Regions from separate parts of the Nocardioides sp. InS609-2 genome, predicted to be linked through region 2. Evidence: riboswitches for the same ligand, from Rfam matches in the RefSeq annotation. Region 2 holds a riboswitch; the other holds the start of a gene.
The links. A riboswitch is a leader RNA that binds a small molecule or an ion and turns the genes downstream of it on or off. The one in region 2 is predicted to bind thiamine pyrophosphate.

Region 1 (10,387 bases), 610 kb from region 2:
CTCCGGTGTGCTCGAAGCGGTCTGGGCGACCGCGCTGGGCCGCTCGGACGGCTTCACCCGCCTCACGCCGAGCATCGTCTTCGGCGTCGCGCTCGTCGGCAGCATGGCTGGCCTCGCGGTCGCGATGAAGGACCTCCCGATCGGCACGGCGTACGCCGTATGGTTGGCGTCGGCGCTGCGTTGACGGTCCTCTACGCGATGGCCAGCGGGGCCGAACCCGTGTCAACCATGCGGATCCTGCTGATCCTCGGTCTCGTGGGCTGCGTCGTGGGGTTGAAGCTCGCGCACTAGTCCCGCGTCACCGACAGCGACGTGACCGTCACGCCGTACGCCGCCTCGACGGCCGCGATCGGCGACTCGAGCTCGGCCTTGGTGGGCCGGCGGGTGCCGCCGAACCACGCCACCGCGCAGGCTCGCCTGGCACCAGAGCCGGGGAGGCGCCAGTAGCCGGTCAGCCGACCGTCGACCAGGAGCGGCGCCAGCAGCAGACCGTTGTCCTGCGACCACAGCCGCTGGTAGTGCCCGGGCGACACGAAGCGCGCACGGGCCGGCGGGTCGTAGGCACACAGCAACGCGTCGAACTCCGGCAGCAGCCGCACCCCCGGCAGCGAAACGGGCGCGGGTGGCGACGGCAGGTCGAAGTAGTCGAGCCGATCAGGCCCGGGTTCACTCAGCAGGTCGAGCCGGGCCAGCGACGCGTCGACGACACGCAGGCCGACGCCGGCCCACCAGGCGAGGTCGCGACGGCTGGCGGGTCCGTGGCAGGCCAGGTGGCGGCGAACCAACGCGTCCATCGCGCTGTCGGGATCACCGAGTATGTCGCTCCGGTCGCCCAGCAGCGCGGCGGCAGCAGAGCGGTAGCCGGGCTTGCCCTGTCCTTCCCAGCCACCGCTCAACGGCCGCCGCACCAGGCCGCCGTGGCCGAAGGCGAAGTAGTGCGTCTGGATGCGCGGCTGCCCGCTCGGATCGTGCTCGGCCAGCCAGGCATGCAGGTGCTCGTCGAGCTCGACCGGGGTGCGCCAGTCGGCTGACGCGAACTCCTCGATGCCGGCCCACACCTGCTCGAGCGTGACGTCGGCGGGCCGGATCGTGCGCTGCCACAGGGTGCGCTGGCCCACCCGCGTCGCCGACTCCAGCAGCACGTGGTCGTCCGGAGTCGAGGTGTGCACGGTGCCTCGAAGGGTGCTGCCGCGCACGATCCGCAGCTCGTCGTACGCCGCACTGATGTCGGCGAGGGTGGTGTCGGGGAAGCGGGCCGCCAGCGCGACGTACGGCGACCGCGCGGTCTGGGACTGGATCGGGCCGATCCGCTGGAGCATGGCCGCGACGTCAGGGCTGCCGTCGGTCTCGGGGAACTGGCGAGCCAGCGCCAGACCGGCGAGGTCGCTCCACTCGTAGGGCATCTTCGGAGTCTGTCATCGAGCACCCACAGTCGTGAGGCAGAATGCGGCCTCATGCGCTTCGGGGGACTTCTGACCGCTGTCGTCGTCCTCGCGGGGACGTTGGCCGCGACAGTGACGGCGCCTGCGCACGCCGCGAAGGCCGGCGACTTCCGCATCACCGCCCACCGCGGCGCGCCCACCCGCGACATCACCGAGAACACGATCAGGTCGATGCGGCGGGCGGTCCGGCTCAAGGCCTCCGCGCTCGAGACCGACATCCGGATGACCAAGGACGGCCAGGTCGTCCTGATGCACGACCCCACGCTCGACCGCACGACCGACTGCAGCGGGCGGGTCTCCGACAGGTCGATGCACTATCTGCGCAAGCGCTGCCGCGGCAACCGCGGCGCAGAGATGGTGCCGACGCTGGGCGCCGTACTCCGCCTGGCCGACAAGCACCACGTCAACCTGCTCATGGAGTTCAAGGGCGACCACTGGCCGAAGGCCGACGTCGCACGCGTGAACGAGGTCATCGTCGGGGTAGGCATGCAGGCCCGCGTGACGGCGATGTCGTTCCATCCGGTGCCGCTGCGCCGGACCGAGGCCATCAACCCGGGCATCGACACCACCCTGCTCGTACGACGTTGGGCCCAGGTCGACGCTGCCCTGACCTATGCCGACGGGGTGACCCTCGCGACCGGTGAGATGACCGCCGAGCGCGTCACCGCCATCCACGGGGTCGGCAAGAGGGTCATCGCCAAGAAGGCCAACAACACCACCAGGTGGAAGCAGCTGAAGAGGCTCGACGTCGGTGACCTGATCACCGACCGGGTGAGCGGCTACCGCAACTGGCTTCGTCGCTGATCCTCAGCCCAGGAAGGCGATCGTCTGCCTGAACGCCCGGCGTGCCTCGGGTACGAACGGCAGCAGGCTGTAGACGTGGATGAAACCCGGCTCCTCGATCACCGAGAGATCCCAGCCGTCCTCGACCGAGCGCGCGGTGAGCAGCCGACAGCCGGGCGCGATCGTGTCGCGGGTGCCGTACATCAGCAGCGCGGGCGGCAGGCCGGCCAGCGATCCGAACACCGGCGAGACCTCCGGGCGGCCGAGGTCCTCGGGCGAGCCCGCCCACCACTCGGCGTACGCCCGGACCTTGCCGATGAACAGCCACGGGTCGGTGAGCGTGACCGTCTCCGTCTCGGGTGTGCTGGTGGTCAGGTCGACCCACGGCGCGTGCAGCACCAGGTGCGTCGGCTGCGGCCCACCCCGGTCGCGCAGGGCGAGGGCGAGCGCCAGGGCGTAGCCGCCACCGGCCGAGTCGCCGGTCAGCACCATCGGCTCCTCGGCCCAGCGGGCCGCCGACGTGGTCATCGCGTCGAACGAGTCACGCCAGGTGTGCTCCGGGGCCAGCGGGTAGTCGGGCATCACCACCCGCGCGCCGACGGCCCTGGCCAGCAGGGTCGCGTAGCGCACGTGGAAAGCGTCGATCGGCGCGTTGTAGGCACCGCCGTGCACGTAGAACAGCGTCCGGGTCGGCCGGACGTGCCGAGGCGTGATGACGTACGTCGGGAAGCCGGCGCTGTCGTCGCGCACCACCGAGAACCGGCGGCCGAACCGCGGCACCGCCTTCGTCGGCAACGACCGGTCGAGCCCGTTGTGCCAGGCGATGATCCGCGCGCGCTCGTGCTCCGGGGTGACCAGCTCGCCACTCTTCTTGAGGCGCGGGACGAGGTAGGCAAGGAGCTCGTGGCGGCGACTCGGCATGCCCCGAACCCTAGAGGGCCACGGTCTCGACACACCTCGCTCGTTCCTCGCGAGGCACTCGACCACCGAGTTCAGCTCGTTGGTCGAGTAACCGGCGCAGCGAGCGTATCGAGACCCCGTCAGAGCGACAGGCGCGTGCGACGTAGGCTGGTCGCACAAGACAGGGGAGCACCCGAGTGCTGAGAGTGCGGACGAAGCCGCAGACCCTCCGAACCTGCTCCGGTTAACACCGGCGAAGGGAGTCATCTGATGACCCACCATGTCCAGCGCAGCGTCTCCACCATGCTCGCAACCCTTGCGCTGCTCGCCACCTCGGCCTGCAGCACGGTCGGCAACAGCGAGTCCGACGACACCGAGACCGACGGGCCGGTGCCCGACGAGGTCGTGCTCGTCACGCACGAGTCGTTCGCGCTGCCCGACGAGCTGGTCGCCGGGTTCGAGAAGGAGTCGGGCTTCAAGCTCGTCACCCGCGCCGCAGGTGATGCCGGCACGCTGTCGGCCAAGCTGTCGCTGACCCAGGGCAACCCCACCGGCGACGTCGCCTTCGGTATCGACAACACCTTCGCGTCGCGCACCCTCGACGAGGGGGTGTTCGACACCTACGCGCCGACCCTGCCCGAGGGCGCCGACGCGTACGCGCTTCCCGAGAGTGCCGACAAGCTGACGCCGGTCGACGTCGGCCATGTCTGCGTCAACGTCGACAAGACCTGGTTCGCCGAGAAGAAGCTGACACCGCCGGCCACTCTCGAGGACCTCACCAAGCCTGCGTACAAGGACCTCTTCGTCACCCCCGGCGCCTCGACCTCCTCGCCGGGAATGGCGTTCCTGCTCAGCACCGTCGCAGAGTACGGCGACGACTGGCCGGCCTACTGGGAGCGACTGCTCGCCAACGGCACCGAGATCGTCGACGGCTGGTCGGACGCCTACTACACCGACTTCACGCAGGGCGGCGAGGGCGGCACCCGCCCGATCGTGCTGTCCTACGACTCCTCGCCGGCCTTCACGATCTCCAAGGACAAGAAGAGCTCGACGACCGCCGCGCTGCTCGACACGTGCTTCCGCTCCGTCGAGTACGCCGGCGTGCTGGCCGGTGCCGAGAACCCCGACGGCGCCGAGGCGCTGATCGACTTCCTGCTCACCGACGAGGTGCAGGCGGCGCTGCCCGAGAGCATGTACGTCTTCCCGGTCTCCTCGACCGTCGAGCTGCCCAAGGACTGGGCCGCCTTCGCCGAGCAGCCCACCGCGCCGTACGACGTCGACCCGGCCGAGATCGCAGCCAACCGCGAGTCGTGGCTGACCGAGTGGACCGACGTCACCACTCGCTGACGTGACCCGTCGGCTGCTCACCCTCGCCGGGCTGGCGGCCCTGCCGCTGGCCGTGCTCGGCGTGTTCTTCGCGCTGCCGGTGGGCGGCATGGTGGCGCGGGGGCTCTGGCCCGACGGCAACTTCGACCCGCAAGGACTCGTCGAGGTGCTGGGGCGGCCGCGGGTTCACCGGGTGCTGGGGTTCACGCTCTGGTCGGCGACCCTCGGCACGGTCTTGTCGGTGGCGGTCGGGTTGCCCGCGGCGTACGTCCTGCACCGTCTGGACCTGCCCGGACGACGCACCGTGCGAGCCGCGTTGCTGGTGCCGTTCGTGCTGCCGACCGTGGTCGTCGGTGTCGCCTTCCGGCAGCTGCTGGGGGAGGGCGGACCGCTCGCGTTCCTCGGCCTCGACGGCACGCCCGCGGCCATCATCGCGGGGCTGGTGTTCTTCAACGCAGCCGTCGTGATCCGCGCCGTCGGCGCGGCCTGGGAGTCGCTCGACGCCCGTCCCGGGGAGGCCGCGGCGGCGCTGGGGGCGACGCCGTTCCAGGTGCTGCGCACGGTCACGCTGCCGGCGCTGCGACCGGCGATCGTCTCGTCGGCGAGCGTCGTCTTCCTGTTCTGCGCCACGGCCTTCGGCATCGTGCTGACCCTCGGCGGGGTGCGCTACAGCACGGTGGAGACCGAGATCTACCTGCTGACCACGACTCTCTTCGACCTCCAGTCGGCGGCTGCGTTGTCGGTGCTGCAGCTGGTCGTCGTCACGGGGTTGCTGATCGTGACCGGCCGGCTGCGCGCCGTACCCGACCCGACCGTGTCGCGACAGGCCCCGCGGCCGGGGCGGGTCTCGCGCCGCGACGCACCCGCCCTGGTCGCGACGGCCGTGCTGCTTGCGCTGGTGGCCGCGCCACTCGCCACCCTGCTCGCCGGCTCGCTGCGCGTCGACGGCGCGTGGAGCGTCGACAACTACCGGGCGCTGAGCACCACCGGCGAGGATCCGACGGTGCTGGTCTCGGTCGGCGAGGCACTGCTCATCTCCTTGCGCACCGCCGTCGACGCCACCTGGATCGCCCTGCTGCTCGGCCTCAGCGTGGCCCTCGTGGTGACCCGGCGATCCCGGTCGCGCGGAGAACGACGGGTCCGGTCGCTGCTCGACGGTGTCTTCATGCTGCCGCTCGGGGTGTCGGCGGTGACGCTCGGCTTCGGCTTCCTGATCACCCTCGACCGGCCGCCGCTCGACCTACGCGACTCGCCGTTCCTGGTGCCGATCGCGCAAGCGCTGGTGGCGTTGCCGCTGGTGGTGCGCACTCTCGTGCCGGTGCTCGCCGGCATCGACGACCGGCAGCGCCAGGCGGCCGCGTCGCTGGGTGCCGGGCCGCTGCGTGCGCTCTGGACCGTCGACGTGCCCGTGATCTGGAAGCCGCTGCTGGCCGCGAGTGGTTTCGCGTTCGCGGCGTCGCTGGGGGAGTTCGGCGCCACCGCGTTCCTTGCCCGCGACGACCATCCGACGTTGCCCGTGGTGATCTTCAAGCTGATCGGCCGGCCGGGCGAGATGAACTACGGCATGGCGCTGGCCGCCTCGGTGGTCCTCGCGACGACCACCGCGGTCTTGATGCTGGCCGTCGAACGGCTGCGGGTGCCGTCGATGGGAGCCTTCTGACATGAGTGGCCATCCCCTGCCCGGTCTGCAGCTGCGGAGCGTCACCGTGCGGTACGACGACCTCGTCGCCGTCAGCGACGTGAGCCTCGACCTCCCGGCCGGCGAGGTGCTGGCGGTGCTCGGCCCGTCGGGTTGCGGCAAGTCGACGCTGCTGCGCGCGGTGGCCGGCCTCGAGCCGGTGGCAGGCGGCTCGATCGCGTACGACGGCGCCGACCTGGCCGGCGTACCGACTCATCGCCGGGGGTTCGCGCTGATGTTCCAGGACGGCCAGCTCTTCGGCCACCTCAGCGTGGCCCGCAACGTCGGCTACGCACTGCGGCTGCGCCGTACTCCTCGTCTCGAGCTGGCCGCCCGGGTCGACGAGCTGCTCGAGCTCGTGGGCCTGGCCGGGTACGCCGAGCGGTTGCCGGCCACCCTCTCGGGCGGTGAGCGGCAACGCGTGGCGCTGGCCCGGGCGCTGGCGGTCGACCCGCGGCTGATCCTGCTCGACGAGCCGCTGTCGGCGCTCGACGCGACGCTTCGCGAACGGCTCGCGGCCGACCTCCGCGAGATCCTGCGCAAGGCCGGCACGACCGCCCTGATGGTCACCCACGACCACGACGAGGCGTTCGCCGTGGCCGACCGGATCGCCGTCATGCGCGCGGGCCGGCTCATCCAGGATGGCCCGATCAGCGACGTGTGGCAGCACCCGACCGACACCGACACCGCCTACTTCCTCGGCTACGCGACCGTGCTGGCCGGCGAGCCGGCCGACCGGATGGCGGTGGCGGCCGGGCTGCCGCCGGGGCAGGACGTCGCGCTGCGCCGGTCGGCCCTGGTGTTCGACGAGGCCGGGCCGGTCGACGGCGTCGTACTGTCCGCGCACGCGACGCCCGAGCAGCTGCGGCTCGTCGTGGAGGTCCCCGATCTCGGCCCCCTGCACGGGGTCGCGTCCCTCGGCAGTCACGTCGCTCCCGGCGACGCGGTGCACCTGCGCATCGACCGGTCGCGGACCGCACCGGTGCCCCGCACTCGCGCTTCCGCGGCCCCCTAGACTGGCGCCCGTGTATCGCCGTGCCTATGTACTCCTCATCGGCATTGCCGCGACCATGGGCGCGCTCGCGGTCATCACCGCCGTCTCGATCGACCGGCCGCTGCTCGACCCGGAAGGCTTCCTGGGCCCGGCCTTCCTGAGGCTGCCGATGCTGCTGCTCGGCGCGTTCCTGCTCGACGTGCTGCCGCGCACCGTGTGGCTCTCGCGGATGAACCCGACCGCGATCCCGGGCCTGGTCCGTGAGCGGGTGAGGTTCCACTGGACCCGTGAGCGGCTGACGCTGATGGTCCTGGGCGTCTCGTGCTTCTACGTCACCTACGTCAGCTACCGCAACCTCAAGTCGTACCTGCCGTTCGTGATGGGCGAGAAGAAGTACGACCGCGAGCTCCACCTCGTCGACCGTGCGCTGTTCTTCGGGCACGAGCCGGCCGCTGTGCTGCACGCGATGTTCGGCGAGGGCTTCTCCGCGCACATCCTCTCGACCGTCTACCTGTGGTTCCTGCCGCTGGTGCCGCTGGCGCTCACGGCCTGGCTGATCTGGTCGCGCAACATCACGTTCGGCTACTGGTTCGCGACGTCGCAGTGCATCGCCTGGGCCCTCGGCACGGCGTCCTACTACGCACTGCCGACCCTCGGCCCGGGCTTCCGCTACCCGTGGCTCTACGGCGACCTTCCCGAGACCGGGTCGTCGACGTTGATGGAGGGTCTGTTCTACGGGCGAAATGGCGTGATCCACGGCGACCTCGAGCGCGCCGTCCAGTCGGTGGCCGGCTTCGCCAGCCTGCACACGGCGATCACTCTGCTCGTCGCGCTGATGGTCCACTACACGCTGCGCAGCAAGGTGCTGAAGTGGATCTTCTGGGTGAACTTCGGCTTCACGGTTGTCGCCACCCTCTACTTCGGCTGGCACTACGTCGCCGACGACATCGCGGGCCTAGTCATCGCCCTGATCGCGTTCTACGTCGGCGGCATCGCCTCCGGCCAGAAGTTCGACCGGCACGGGCTCGCGTCGCATCCGACGTCGACCACCTCTGCCGTGCCCGTCGACGTCGACTGACGCGCCGTACTGGTCGCTCGCAGTGATACCCGGCTGACCGGGTGTCACGTCGGTTTGGCGTCGTTGCAACGCACTCGAGGCGTGAGAAACGACCCCGAAGCTCGGCGAACCAGCGAATTACAACGCTGTAGTTCGTCAAGTCGACACGCCGTGCACAGGTGGGAAAATTGGGAAAGTTGTTTCTTTTGTGACTGGTGAGCACTAGCGTGCTCGAAGTGCCCTGGGGGATTGGGAAGTCCGCCGGGGCACGGTGATGACTCGAACAAGGGGAAGAACATGCGACACGTCAGTGTCCGATCGTGGGGCGTCGCCGCCACACTGAGCCTGGTGCTCGTCGGCGGCGTCACCTCGGCCTCCGCGGCCGACGACTCCACGTCCGGCGACACATCGGGTGACAGCGCGGGTGACACCGTGCCCACCGAACAGGACATCGCCGACGCGCAGGCGGCGGCGAGCGACAAGGCTCGCGACGTCTCGTCCGTGCGCTCCGACCTCGTGCTCGCCAACCAGCGCCTCGACGACTCCGCGATCGAGGCCGCGATGGCCGCCGAGTCCTACAACGGTGCCCTCTGGCGTCTCGACCAGGCCCGTGAGGCAGCCAGGGCCGCCGACCGGCACGCCGACGCCGCGAGCGCCGACGTACAACGTCAGCGTGAGGTGTACGGCGCCGCGCTGGTCCGCTCCTACGAGCTCGCCCCCGGCGTGACCGGCCTCTCGGCGATGGTCGGGGCCGACGGCATCCAGGGCGTCATCGAGCGCGGGGCCACGATGGCCAACGCCGAGGACGCGCTCGACGGGCGCTACGACCAGTTCCGTGCGGCAGCCACGCTCGCCGACGTCGCCAGGGACCAGGCCACCGAGGCCCGTGCCGAAGCGGCCGACCTCGAACGCGAAGCCCGCGCGGCCCGCGACGCCGCCCAGTCGGCTGCCGACGCCGCGCTCGCGCAGTCGCAGTCGATCGCCGTTGAGAAGACCCAGCTCATCTCCGAGCTCGCCGACCTGCAGGGCATCAGCGTCGACCTGGCCCAGAAGCGGCAGACCGCTCTCGAGGAGGCCGCCGCTGAAGCCGCGGCTGCTGCCGCAGCAAAGGCGGCGGAGGAAGCGGCCGCGAAGGCCGCAGCCGAGGAAGCGGCCGCGAAGGCTGCTGCCGAGTCCGCCAAGAAGGCCGCGGACAAGCAGGCCGCCGACGCAGCGAAGAAGGCGGCCGACGAGGCCGCGAAGAAGGCCGCGGAGGACGCTGCCAAGAAGGCGGCGGAGGACGCTGCCAAGAAGACCCCCAAGCCGACGCCGACGCCGACCCCCAAGCCGACGCCGACGCCGACGCCTACGCCGACGCCGACGCCGACGCCTACGCCGACTCCGACGCCGACCCCCACTCCCACGCCGACTCCGACTCCGACGCCCCCGCCTCCGGCAGCCACCGGCAACGCCGGTGCCGCCATCGCCTTCGCGGCCGCCCAGATCGGTGACCCCTACAAGTGGGGTGCGACCGGGCCGAACGCCTGGGACTGCTCGGGTCTCACGATGGGTGCGTGGCAGGCCGGCGGCATCTCGTTGCCGCACTACAGCGTCGCGCAGTACTCCGCCTCCTCGCCGGTCGCCTCAACCGGTCTGCAGGCGGGAGACCTGGTGTTCTGGGGCTCTTCGAGCAGCCCGTCGTCGATCTACCACGTCGCCCTCTACGTCGGTGGCGGCCAGATGATCCACGCACCGCGCACCGGCCGCCCGGTGGTCCAGGAGTCGATGTACTCCTGGCGGGCGCCGAACTTCTTCGCCCGTCCCTGACGGCCGCCTTCTTCGTTGGTCGAGTAGCCGCGAGGAACGAGCGGCGTATCGAGACCTGATCGCTGGCGCTACTCGACCGACGAGGAAGCGGGAGTGGGGGGCGCGACCTTGGTCGCGAACCGCTCGGCGAGTACGCCGGGCTCCAGGTCGCCGGCGAGGATCCGGCTCGTCGGCCAGGCCGACGTGTCGATGCCCGACAGCTTGCCGAAAAGCACCAGGTCCTCGGCGTACAACGACGCGAGTCCGCTGATCTCGTCAGCGGTGGGGGCGGTGCCGCTGACCAGCTCGGCGCCGGCGTAGCGGTTGCGCAGCGGCGGCCGCTGGTCGAAGCGCGGCAGGTCGAGGAAGTCGGTGACGCTGTCGACGGTGTCGTCGTACTCGCGCAGCAGGGTGCGGAACTC
Region 2 (10,387 bases):
CAGGTCGAGCGTGAGCGGCACCAGGTCGCCGTACGTCTTGGCGGACCAGGTGGCGTCCAGTCGCTCGTCGAGCTCGTGGAAGTCGATGCGGCCATCGCCCGCGGCATCGCGCAGCACCTCGGCCACGCGCTGGCGGTCGGCGTCGGAGATGCGCATCTGGTGCGGTTCGGGTGTCTCCCCCATGGCGTCAGGGTAGTACCCCGATCAGGCCTGACCGGTCTGGACGTACACCGTGCCGCCGAGCTCGAGGAACTCCTCGGACTTCTCCTTCATGCCCTTGGCCGGGTCGAGGCCGAAGCGGTCCCGGACGTCCTGGCTGATCTTCATCGAGCAGAACTTCGGGCCGCACATCGAGCAGAAGTGCGCCGTCTTCGCGCCCTCCGCCGGCAGCGTCTCGTCGTGGAACGACTCGGCCGTGTGCGGGTCGAGCGACAGGGCGAACTGGTCACGCCACCGAAACTCGAACCGGGCCTTCGAGAGGGCGTCGTCCCAGTCGCGCGCACCCGGGTGGCCCTTGGCGATGTCAGCGGCGTGCGCGCTCAGCTTGTAGGTGATGACGCCGGTCTTCACGTCGTCGCGGTTGGGCAGACCGAGGTGCTCCTTGGGGGTGACGTAGCAGAGCATCGCGGTGCCGTGCATCGCGATCGTGGCGGCACCGATGGCGCTGGTGATGTGGTCGTAGCCGGGCGCGATGTCGGTGACCAGCGGGCCGAGGGTGTAGAAGGGCGCCCCGTGGCACCACTCCTGCTGGAGGGCGACGTTCTCCTCGACCATGTCGAGCGGCACGTGCCCCGGCCCCTCCACCATCACCTGTACGTCGTGGCGCCAGGCCCGTTCGGTGAGCTCGGCCAGCGTGCGCAGCTCCGAGAACTGGGCCTCGTCGTTGGCGTCGGCCGTCGATCCGGGCCGCAGGCCGTCGCCGAGGCTGAACGACACGTCGTACGCCGCGAAGATCTCGCAGAGCTCGTCGAAGTGCGTGTAGAGGAAGTTCTCCTCGTGATGGGCCAGGCACCAGCCGGCCATGATCGCGCCGCCGCGGCTGACGATGCCGGTGACGCGCTGGGCGGTGAGCGGCACGTAGCGCAGCAGCACGCCCGCGTGGACGGTCATGTAGTCGACGCCCTGCTCGCACTGCTCGATCACGGTGTCGCGGAAGATCTCCCAGGTCAGCTTGTCGGCGTCGCCGTCGACCTTCTCGAGGGCCTGGTAGATCGGCACCGTGCCGATCGGCACCGGCGAGTTGCGCACGATCCATTCGCGCGTGGTGTGGATGTCGTCACCGGTCGACAGGTCCATGACCGTGTCGGCGCCCCACGTCACCGCCCAGGTCATCTTGTCGACCTCCTCGGCAATGCTCGAGGTGACCGCACTGTTGCCGATGTTGGCGTTGACCTTCACCAGGAAGCGGCGACCGATGATCATCGGCTCGGCCTCCGGGTGGTTGAGGTTGACGGGGATGATGGCCCGTCCGGCCGCCACCTCGCTGCGCACCAGCTCGACGTCGCAGCCCTCGCGCAGTGCGACGAACTCCATCTCGGGGGTGACCTTGCCGCGGCGGGCGTAGTGCATCTGCGTGACCGCCTGGCCACCGATGGCGCGGCGCGGGCTCCGTCGCTCGCCGCGCCACTCCTCCTGCGCTGCCCCGCGTCGTACGGCGGAGCGGCCGTTGTCGATCAGCTGCCCTTCGCGGCCGCCGTACTCCTCGGTGTCGCCGCGCCCCGCGATCCAGTCGGCGCGCAGCGGTGGCAGGCCGACCTCCGGGTCCGAGCCGGGCCCCTCGGTCGTGTAGCGGTCGAACGTCTCGCCGTTCGTGAGTGCGACGCGGGTGCGTGGCACCTGGATGTCGGGGCTGTTGCCTTCGACGAGCAGGCGGGTGTGGGCGGGGTGGACGGTCATGGTGCTTCTCCTTCTGTTGGGGATTGGATGTGCGCGACGGGCCCTCGACCACGGCCGAGGGTCCAGGTCCGGGAGGTGTGCAGCTGCCGGGTCGTGTACGCCGCGGCACGGCGTACGCACTCGGGGATCGGGTGGCCGCCGGCCAGCGCGGCGGCGAGGGCAGCGCTGAAGGTGCAGCCGGTGCCGTGGTCGTTGGTGGTCTCGACGGCCAGGTGTGGCAGCGGAACCGGCTCGAGACCGGGCAGGGCCACCCAGTCGGTGCAGGCTGCGATGTCGCTGCCGCCGCCGGTGAGCACGACTGCCGGGCCCAGCTCGGCCAGTCGACGGGAGAGAGCAGCCGGCGTGTCGTCGACACCGAGCAGTGCTCGCGCCTCGTCGATGTTGGGCGTGATGACCGTGGCGACCGGCAGCAGGTGGTCGAGGTAGGCGCGGATCACCTCGTCGTCGCCGAGGACCGCCCCGCTGGTGGCCACCAGCACCGGGTCGACGACCAGACCGGGTCGTCCGCCTGAGACCGGGTCAGAGCCCGGTGTGAGGCGGACGAGCCGGTCGGCGACGAGGCGGACGACGTCGGCTGTACCGAGCATGCCCGTCTTGACCACGGCGACCGGCAGGTCGTCGAGCACGGCATCGATCTGGGCCTCGACCACCTCGTACGGCACCGGGTGCACCGCGCGCACGCCGGTGGTGTCCTGCGCGGTCACCGCCGTGACGACGCAGGCGCCGTGCACCCCGTGGGCGGCGAACGTCGCCAGGTCGGCGGCGATGCCCGCGGCACCTCCGGAGTCGGTGCCGGCGATCGTGAGCCCGACAGCAGGGTTCATGGCGTCAACTCGGCCAGCAGCTCGGTGACCGTCGAGGCCGGGTCGGCGGCCCGCATCACGGCGCCCATCACGGCAACGCCGTAGGCACCGTGGGAGATTGCCTCCGCGGCGTTGGACGCGTCGATGCCGCCGAGTGCGAACACGTTGATGGGGTGGCCGGCGAGGTCGCTCGGGTCGAGCAGCGGTCCGTAGCCGGGCTTGCTCGTGCTCGCGGCGTAAGGCGAGAGGGTGGCGTACGCCGCGCCTTCGCCCGCCGCCCGGGCGACCTCCGCCGCGGTGTGGCACGACCGGCCCGCAGGACCACCGAACGCCGCCTGCCCGGCTGCCAGGTGGACCAGATCGGCGGCCGGGTCTGGGATCCGCGACGAGACCACGAGCAGCCCGGGCACCGTGGCCAGCTCGGCCACGAGTGCGTGCCGCGCCACCGGGTCGAGGTCGTGCTCGCGTACGACGACCGCCTCGAGCCCCGCGCCCACACACTCACGCACCGTGCGTACCAGGGCGCGGCCGAGCCGTAGCTGGGCCCGGTCGGTCAGCACGAGCAGGCGCGGCAGATCGGTCATCAGATCCGTCCCGCCATCGGGCTCGACGCCCGCGCCACGGACCGACGCGGGATCCGGCCGGCACTGCGGGCGACGGACCCCGCCTCCACGGCGAGCCGCAGGGCGCGCGCCATGAGCACCGGATCGTCCGCCCGCGTGATGGCGCTGGCTGCGAGCACCGCGCTGCATCCCAGCTCCATGGCCAGCGCGACGTCACTCGCGGTGCCCACACCGGCGTCGAGCACCACGGGCACGTCGACGGCGGCGACGACCGCTTCGATCGCGTAGGGATTGAGCACGCCGAGCCCGGAGCCGATCGGCGACCCCAGCGGCATCACGGCCGCGCAGCCCACGTCGGCCAGCCGACGAGCAAGCACCGGGTCGTCGGTCGTGTACGGAAGCACGACGAAGCCGTCGCCCACCAGGTCCTCAGCGGCTGACAACAGCTCGACGGCATCAGGCATCAGGCTGCGCTCGTCGCCGATCACCTCGAGCTTCACCCAGTCGGTGCCGAGCGCCTCTCGTGCGAGCCGGGCAGTGAGCACCGCGTCACGAGCGGACAGACACCCGGCTGTGTTGGGCAGTATTCGCACACCGCGCGCGGCCAGACCGGCGAGCATGCCGCCGTCGCGGGTCGACGACACCCGCCGGACGCTCACTGTCACCAACCCCGGCTCGGCCGCGTCGAGCACCGGGCCGAGCAGCGAGAGCTGGGGCAGCCCACCCGTGCCGAGCCACAGCGGGGACAGCGCGACGCCCGAGATCACGATGCTCATCCGCCCTGCACCGCCGTGACGATCTCGACCCGGTCACCGTCGACCAGCGGCCGGTCGTGGTCGCGCGCCGGGACCACGTCGCCGTTGACCGCCACGGCATGGCCGCGCGGGTCCGGGAGCAGGTCACGGATGGTGACCGGTTCGTCGGCCTGGCGGCTGACTCCGTTGACGACGAGGTTGATGACGGGATTCACAGGTGCCTCCGTGGGTCGAGGGCCGGCTCGACGTGGCCGGACTCCAGGTGGTCGGCGATCAGCCGGGCGGTCAGGGGCGCCAGCAGCACGCCGTGCCGGAAATGACCGGCGGCCAGCAGAACGCCGGGCTCGTGGGTGGGGCCGACGAGCGGCAGGTTGTCGGCCGTGCCCGGCCGGTCCCGGGCGAGCGCCTCGACGAGCTCCGCACGCTCGAGCTCGGGCAACAGGGTCCGGGCGGCGCCCAGGAGGCGCAGCACACCTCCGAGCGTGACGACCGGGTCGCCGTCGTGCTCTTCGCTCGTCGCGCCGATCACCACCTCTCCGCCGTCGCGGGGCACGACGTACACGGGCTCGCCCTGCACCCAGCCGCGCACCACGCGCTCCGGCGGATCCTCGGTGCGAGCACGCAGGATCTCGCCGCGCACACCCCGCACCAGCCGGGAGTACGGCGTGGGCAGGCGCGTCCCGGTGGCCAGCACGGTGACGTCGGCGGTGGTGGCCTCCGGCTGCACGGGCACCCGGCTGAGCAACGCCGCAACCACTGCTCTGGGATCGACGCTCAGGTCGTCGGCCAGCAGCGCTCCCCCGACAACGCGGGCGGAGAGGCGAGGCTCGCGATCGCGAAGGTCACGCGAGGTCAGCCTCGTCGCGTCGGCGCCGAGGCCTTGCAGCAACGAGACCTGGCGCTCCACCAGTTGCACGTCACCGGCGTCGTGGCCGACCAGCAGGCTGCCGCCACAGCGCAACGGCACACCGAGGCGTTCAGCGAGTGTCGGCCACAGCGCAAGGCTGCGCATCCCGAACCCGAGCAGTGCCTCCTCGCCGTGCCACACCTCGGCAGCCGGGCTGAGCATCCCCGCGGCGGCGTACGACGCTCCACGCCCGGGCGCCGGGTCGACGACCTGCACGTCGTGGCCGCGCCGAAGCAGCTCGTCGGCGCACGCCAGGCCGATGATCCCGGCGCCGCGCACCAGCACCCGCATCAGGCGACCGCCGCGACGAGCTCCTTCGCTGCCTGCACTGGGTCGGGTTGTCGCCAGATCGCACCGATGACTGCGATGCCGTGGGCGCCGGCTGCCCGGGCCTCGGCGGCTCGCCGGACGTCGAGGCCACCGATGGCGATCAACGGCAGGCCGCCTGCGGCTTCGGCGATCGCGTCCGTGCCGAGCGGGTCGGGCAGGCCGGCCTTGCTGGCGCTCGCGAACACCGGCCCGAAACCTGCGTACGACGCTCCGTCGACGGCCGCGCGCCGTACCTGCTCTGCGTTGCGGCAGGTGCCACCCACGAGCAGTCCGGGCGCAATCCGGCGGGCATCGGCGACCGGCAGGTCGGTGGCGCCGAGGTGCACTCCGTCGGCGCCGGCGGCCAGCGCGATGTCGAGGCGGTCGTTGACGACGACGACGGCGCCCGCCGGACGCGCGGCCGCGATCACACGTTCGGTCAGGTCGAGCACGCAGGTCGCCGGTAGCGCCTTTGCCCTGATCTGGAAGCCGTCGACTCCCACCTCGGCAAGACGTGGCAGCAGTGCCAGCGCATCGGTGATGTCGACCAGGCAGAAGAGACGGGGAATCATCGGAACTCACTTCCTTCGCCGGCATGACCCGGATCAGGTACGACGGTCGGAGCGGTTCCAGCTCCCTCTCAGCCCGCTTCCGCGGACTCCCGTGTGGACGTGGCTGACCGTAGCAGAGACGGACCCGGGCGCACGGTGGATCGCCGCCCAGCTGTGGAAGGGCCGACGAAAGACGCGTGGGTAGCGCTGGTTCGGACCATCGAGGGGTCCTCGACTCGAGGACAATCATGGATGCCGGACAGTCGCTCATCAGCGCGGCCCGGGCGGGGGCCGACCTCGCCGAGCGCGAAGGACGGGCCACGACCCAGTCGTCGGGCCTCAAGACCCACGGCAGGTGGGCCTACGAGCGCGCCGGCCCCGCGACGTACACCTGGACCAGCCCGCCCGACCCACCAGAACGTCGAACAGCCTCTGGTCACGTCGGCAAGGTCGCTGCTCAGCCTCGCTGGTTCAGTGGCGCTGGTTGAGGCGTCCGTCCCCGCCCTCTTCCCAATCGGGGCCGAAGGGAGGAATCTGGGATCCGGAGGTAGGTCATGACGTCAACCCTCACCCGCTTCGAGCCCCGGCTCGCGCCCTGCGGGAGCCAGGCCGACGGCGAGCAAGTCGTGACCGAGGACCTGCAGGGGCTCATCACCCGCGACCTCCGGTTCTCCTGCGGCTGCCAGACCCACCACGAGGAGTACCACGACGGGAGCGTCCACAACCAGGTCGTCAACCACCGCGGCCGAGTCCTCGTGGACGAGGAGCTGCGGGGTGAGTGACGGCCCGATCGTCGCTGCACACGACGTACTGCTCGTCGGCGGCGGGGCAGCCGGGTTGCGCGCCGCCATCGCGATTGCGGAGGCGGACCTCGGTCTCGACGTGGCCGTCGTGTCGAAGGTCTACCCGATGCGCAGCCACACCGTGTCCGCCGAGGGCGGCGCCGCTGGCGTCATCGCCGAGGGCGACACCATCGAGGAGCACATCTACGACACGATCTCCGGCGGCGACTGGCTGGGCGACCAGGACGCGATCGACGCGTTCGTCAACGAGGCTCCGCGCGAGCTGCTCCAGCTCGAGCACTGGGGCTGCCCGTGGAGTCGCCAGCCTGACGGCCACATCGCCGTCCGCGCGTTCGGCGGCATGAAGAAGAAGCGCACCTGGTTCGCCGCCGACAAGACCGGCTTCCACATGCTGCACACGCTGTTCCAGACGTCGCTGAAGCACCGCGAGGTCAAGCGGTACGACGAGTGGTTCGTGACCCGGCTGCTGGTCGACGACGGGCGGGTGCACGGGGTGGTGGCCGTCGAGCTGCGCACCGGCCGAATCCAGGCGATCACGGCCAAGTCCGTCGTCCTGGCCACCGGCGGCTGCGGGAAGGTGTTCCCCTTCACGACCAACGCCAACATCAACACCGGCGACGGCATGGCCCTGGCATACCGTGCCGGCGCACCGTTGAAGGACATGGAGTTCGTCCAGTACCACCCCACCGGGCTCCCGTTCACCGGGATCCTGATCACCGAGGCCACCCGGGCCGAAGGAGCGTGGCTGGTCAACAAGGACGGCTACCGCTACCTGCAGGACTACGACCTCGGGAAGCCGACGCCCGAGCCCGAGATGCGGAGCATGGAGCTCGGGCCTCGCGACCGCCTGTCGCAGGCCTTCGTGCACGAGGAGGAGGAGGGGCGCACCGTCGAGACGCCGTACGGCAACGTCGTGTACCTCGACCTCCGGCACCTCGGCGCCGACCTGATCGACACCAAGCTGCCGTTCGTCCGCGAGCTGTGCCTCAAGTACGAACGCATCGATCCCGTGACCGACCTGATCCCGGTGCGGCCGGTCGTCCACTACATGATGGGCGGGGTCCACACCGACATCGACGGCGCCACCCCGCTCGCTGGCCTGTACGCCGCGGGCGAGACCGCGTGCGTCAGCATCAACGGCGCCAACCGGCTCGGCTCCAACTCGCTGCCCGAGTGCCTCGTGTTCGGCGCGCGGGCGGGACGCGCCGCGGCCGAGTACGCCGCGACCGCACCCGCGCCGCCGGCGGTGATCGCGGCCCAGGCGGCCGACGAGGTGCGCCGCATCGAACGCGACCTGCTCGGCAACGTCCCCCGCGACGACGGCGTGGCAGCCATCCGCGAAGAAATGCAGACCACGATGGAGGACGCCGCCGGGATCTACCGCAACGGCCCGGCCATGGAGAAGGGGATCGACGGCCTACGGGCGCTGCAGGAGCGGGGCGCCCGGGTCGGCGTACGCGACTCGAGCCGGACGTTCAACACCGAGCTGGTCGCCGCACTGGAGCTGACCAACCTGCTCGACGTCGCCGAGTGCATGCTCGTTTCCGGGCTGCAGCGAGAGGAGTCCCGCGGTGCCCACCAGCGCACCGACTTCCCCGATCGCGACGACGAACGGTTCCTCGCGCACCAGCTGGTGCACCGCGAGTCCGACGGCGCCGTACGGGTGGAGACGCTGCCGGTGACGATCACGAGGTGGCCACCGGGCGAACGGGTCTACGGGAGGTAGTGATGGCTGACGACAAGATCACGATGGAGGTGGCCAGGTACCGGCCCGACAAGGACACGAAACCCGGCTGGCAGGAGTACGACGTACCCCTGCGCACCGAGTGGACCGTGCTGGACGGGCTCAACCACGTGAAGGACGAGATCGACACGACCCTCGCCTTCCGGTGGTCGTGCCGGATGGGCATCTGCGGAAGCTGCGGGATGAACGTCAACGGCGAGCCGCGGCTGACGTGCGGCACGTTCCTCAGCGACTACGCGCCCGGGCCGGTCCGGGTGGAGCCGCTCGCGAACTTCCCGGTGGTGCGCGACCTCGTGGTCGACATCGACGACTTCATGGAGAAGCTGCCCCGGGTCAAGCCGTGGATCATCCGCGACGAGGAGCAGTCGGTCGACGACGGCGAGTACCTCCAGACGCCCGAGGAGCTCGACGCGTACAAGCAGTTCAGCATGTGCATCAACTGCATGCTGTGCTACTCCGCGTGCCCGGTCTACGGGCTCGACCCCACGTTCGTCGGACCGGCCGCGATCGCGCTGGCCGAGCGCTACGACCTCGACTCCCGCGACCAGGGTGCCCGGGAGCGGCTCGACGTGCTCATCGAGCACGAAGGCGTCTACGGCTGCACCTTCGTCGGCGAGTGCACGCGGGTCTGTCCCAAGCACGTCGACCCGGCCGGCGCCATCCAGCGCTACAAGCTCAAGACGGCGCAGGAGTCCGTGAAGGCGTTCCTTCTCCCCCGAGCGCTGCGGCGATGACTCCCCCGACCACTCCGCCCGACACCGACCTGACCTACCGACGGCCGATCCCCGTGCTGTGGTGGGTCCGCAAGCGCAGCTACTTCCTGTTCGTGATGCGCGAGCTGAGCAGCATCTTCATCGCCTGGCTCGTCCTCTACCTGCTGCTGTTCGTCCGCGCCGTCGGCCGCGGTGAAGCGGCGTACGACGACTTCCTCGACTGGGCGGCCTCGCCCGTGCTCGTCGTGCTGAACGTGGTGGCCCTCGCGTTCGTGGTCCTGCACACGATCACCTGGTTCTCGCTGACACCTCAGGCCATGGTGGTCAGCCTGGGCGGGCGTCGGTTGCCCGCGGCGGCGATCATCGGCGCGCAGTACGCCGGGTTGGGCGCGGTGTCCGCGTTCGTGGTCTGGCTGGTGATGCGATGAAGTTCCGGATCGAACCCTTCCTCTGGCTGGCGTTCAGCGGCGGCGGGGTGATGGCCGCGCTCTTCCTGCCGGCCCTCGCGTTCCTGTTCGCCCTCGCCTTCCCGCTGGGCTGGATCGACCCGCCCGACCACGACCACCTGGCCGCCGTGGTGGCGCACCCGATCACGTTCCTGGTCCTGTTCGGTGTGTTCGTGATGATGCTGATCCACGCAGCACACCGGTTCCGCTTCACGCTGTACGACGGACTGCAGGTCAAGCACCGGGGGCTTGTGGCGGCGGTGTGCTACGGGGGTGCGCTCGTCGGGGCGTTCGCGGCGTTCCACTTCCTCGGCAGCGCGACCTGACCTAAGGGGTGTCTCCTGGTCGCCACCGGCGGTGACGCGTGCCCGCGTCGCCCTCGCGGATCAGCTGCAGCCGTGGGCGCGGTCCGTCGCTGCGGCCGGTCTGCGGTTTGCGCCGACCGGGTCGCCACGGCAGCGGCCACGGAGCTCCGGGTCCGTCGTAGTCCTGATCGACCGCGGCATGCAGCGTCCAGGACGGGTCGTATAGGTGCGCCCGGCCGATCGCGCAGAGGTCGGCCCGGCCCGCCATCAGGATCGAGTTCACGTCGTCGTACGACGAGATGACGCCGACCGCGATCGTGGGGACCCCGAGCCGGTTGCGGATCGCGTCGGCGTACGGCGTCTGGTAGGACCGCCCGAACTGCGGCCGCTCGCGCGCGGTGACCTGTCCGGTGGAGACGTCGATGGCGGCGGCTCCGGCCGCGACGAACGCCTCGGCGACCCGCAGCGCGTCGTCGAGGGTCTGTCCGTCGTCGACCCAGTCGGTCGCCGAGATGCGCACCGTCATCGGCCGGTCGGCCGGCCACCCGGCACGGATCGCGGTGAACACCTCGAGCGGGAACTTCAGCCGCCC

Region 1: linked by a shared signal. The riboswitch ahead of H4Q84_RS16045 (thiamine ABC transporter substrate-binding protein) and the one ahead of thiE (thiamine phosphate synthase) in region 2 are both predicted to bind thiamine pyrophosphate.

Annotation. Positions count from the first base shown of each region.
Region 1 covers NZ_CP060034.1:3,095,944-3,106,330, forward strand. The annotation lists gene H4Q84_RS16025 (SMR family transporter) at 1-184, shown strand, start outside; gene H4Q84_RS16030 (winged helix DNA-binding domain-containing protein) at 288-1,403, opposite strand; gene H4Q84_RS16035 (glycerophosphodiester phosphodiesterase family protein) at 1,455-2,246, shown strand; gene H4Q84_RS16040 (alpha/beta hydrolase) at 2,250-3,146, opposite strand; TPP riboswitch at 3,299-3,404, shown strand; gene H4Q84_RS16045 (thiamine ABC transporter substrate-binding protein) at 3,396-4,472, shown strand; gene H4Q84_RS16050 (iron ABC transporter permease) at 4,474-6,111, shown strand; gene H4Q84_RS16055 (ABC transporter ATP-binding protein) at 6,113-7,144, shown strand; gene H4Q84_RS16060 (phosphatase PAP2 family protein) at 7,155-8,201, shown strand; gene H4Q84_RS16065 (C40 family peptidase) at 8,478-9,986, shown strand; gene H4Q84_RS16070 (sulfotransferase domain-containing protein) at 10,055-10,387, opposite strand, start outside.
Region 2 covers NZ_CP060034.1:3,710,153-3,720,539, reverse strand. The annotation lists gene H4Q84_RS19210 (DUF1707 domain-containing protein) at 1-183, opposite strand, end outside; gene thiC (phosphomethylpyrimidine synthase ThiC) at 205-1,896, opposite strand; gene thiD (bifunctional hydroxymethylpyrimidine kinase/phosphomethylpyrimidine kinase) at 1,893-2,720, opposite strand; gene H4Q84_RS19195 (thiamine phosphate synthase) at 2,717-3,283, opposite strand; gene H4Q84_RS19190 (thiazole synthase) at 3,283-4,038, opposite strand; gene thiS (sulfur carrier protein ThiS) at 4,035-4,232, opposite strand; gene H4Q84_RS19180 (FAD-dependent oxidoreductase) at 4,229-5,215, opposite strand; gene thiE (thiamine phosphate synthase) at 5,215-5,805, opposite strand; TPP riboswitch at 5,799-5,908, opposite strand; gene H4Q84_RS19170 (hypothetical protein) at 6,033-6,272, shown strand; gene H4Q84_RS19165 (hypothetical protein) at 6,339-6,566, shown strand; gene frdA (fumarate reductase (quinol) flavoprotein subunit) at 6,559-8,313, shown strand; gene H4Q84_RS19155 (succinate dehydrogenase/fumarate reductase iron-sulfur subunit) at 8,316-9,065, shown strand; gene H4Q84_RS19150 (fumarate reductase subunit C) at 9,062-9,472, shown strand; gene H4Q84_RS19145 (fumarate reductase subunit D) at 9,469-9,816, shown strand; gene H4Q84_RS19140 (bifunctional salicylyl-CoA 5-hydroxylase/oxidoreductase) at 9,818-10,387, opposite strand, start outside.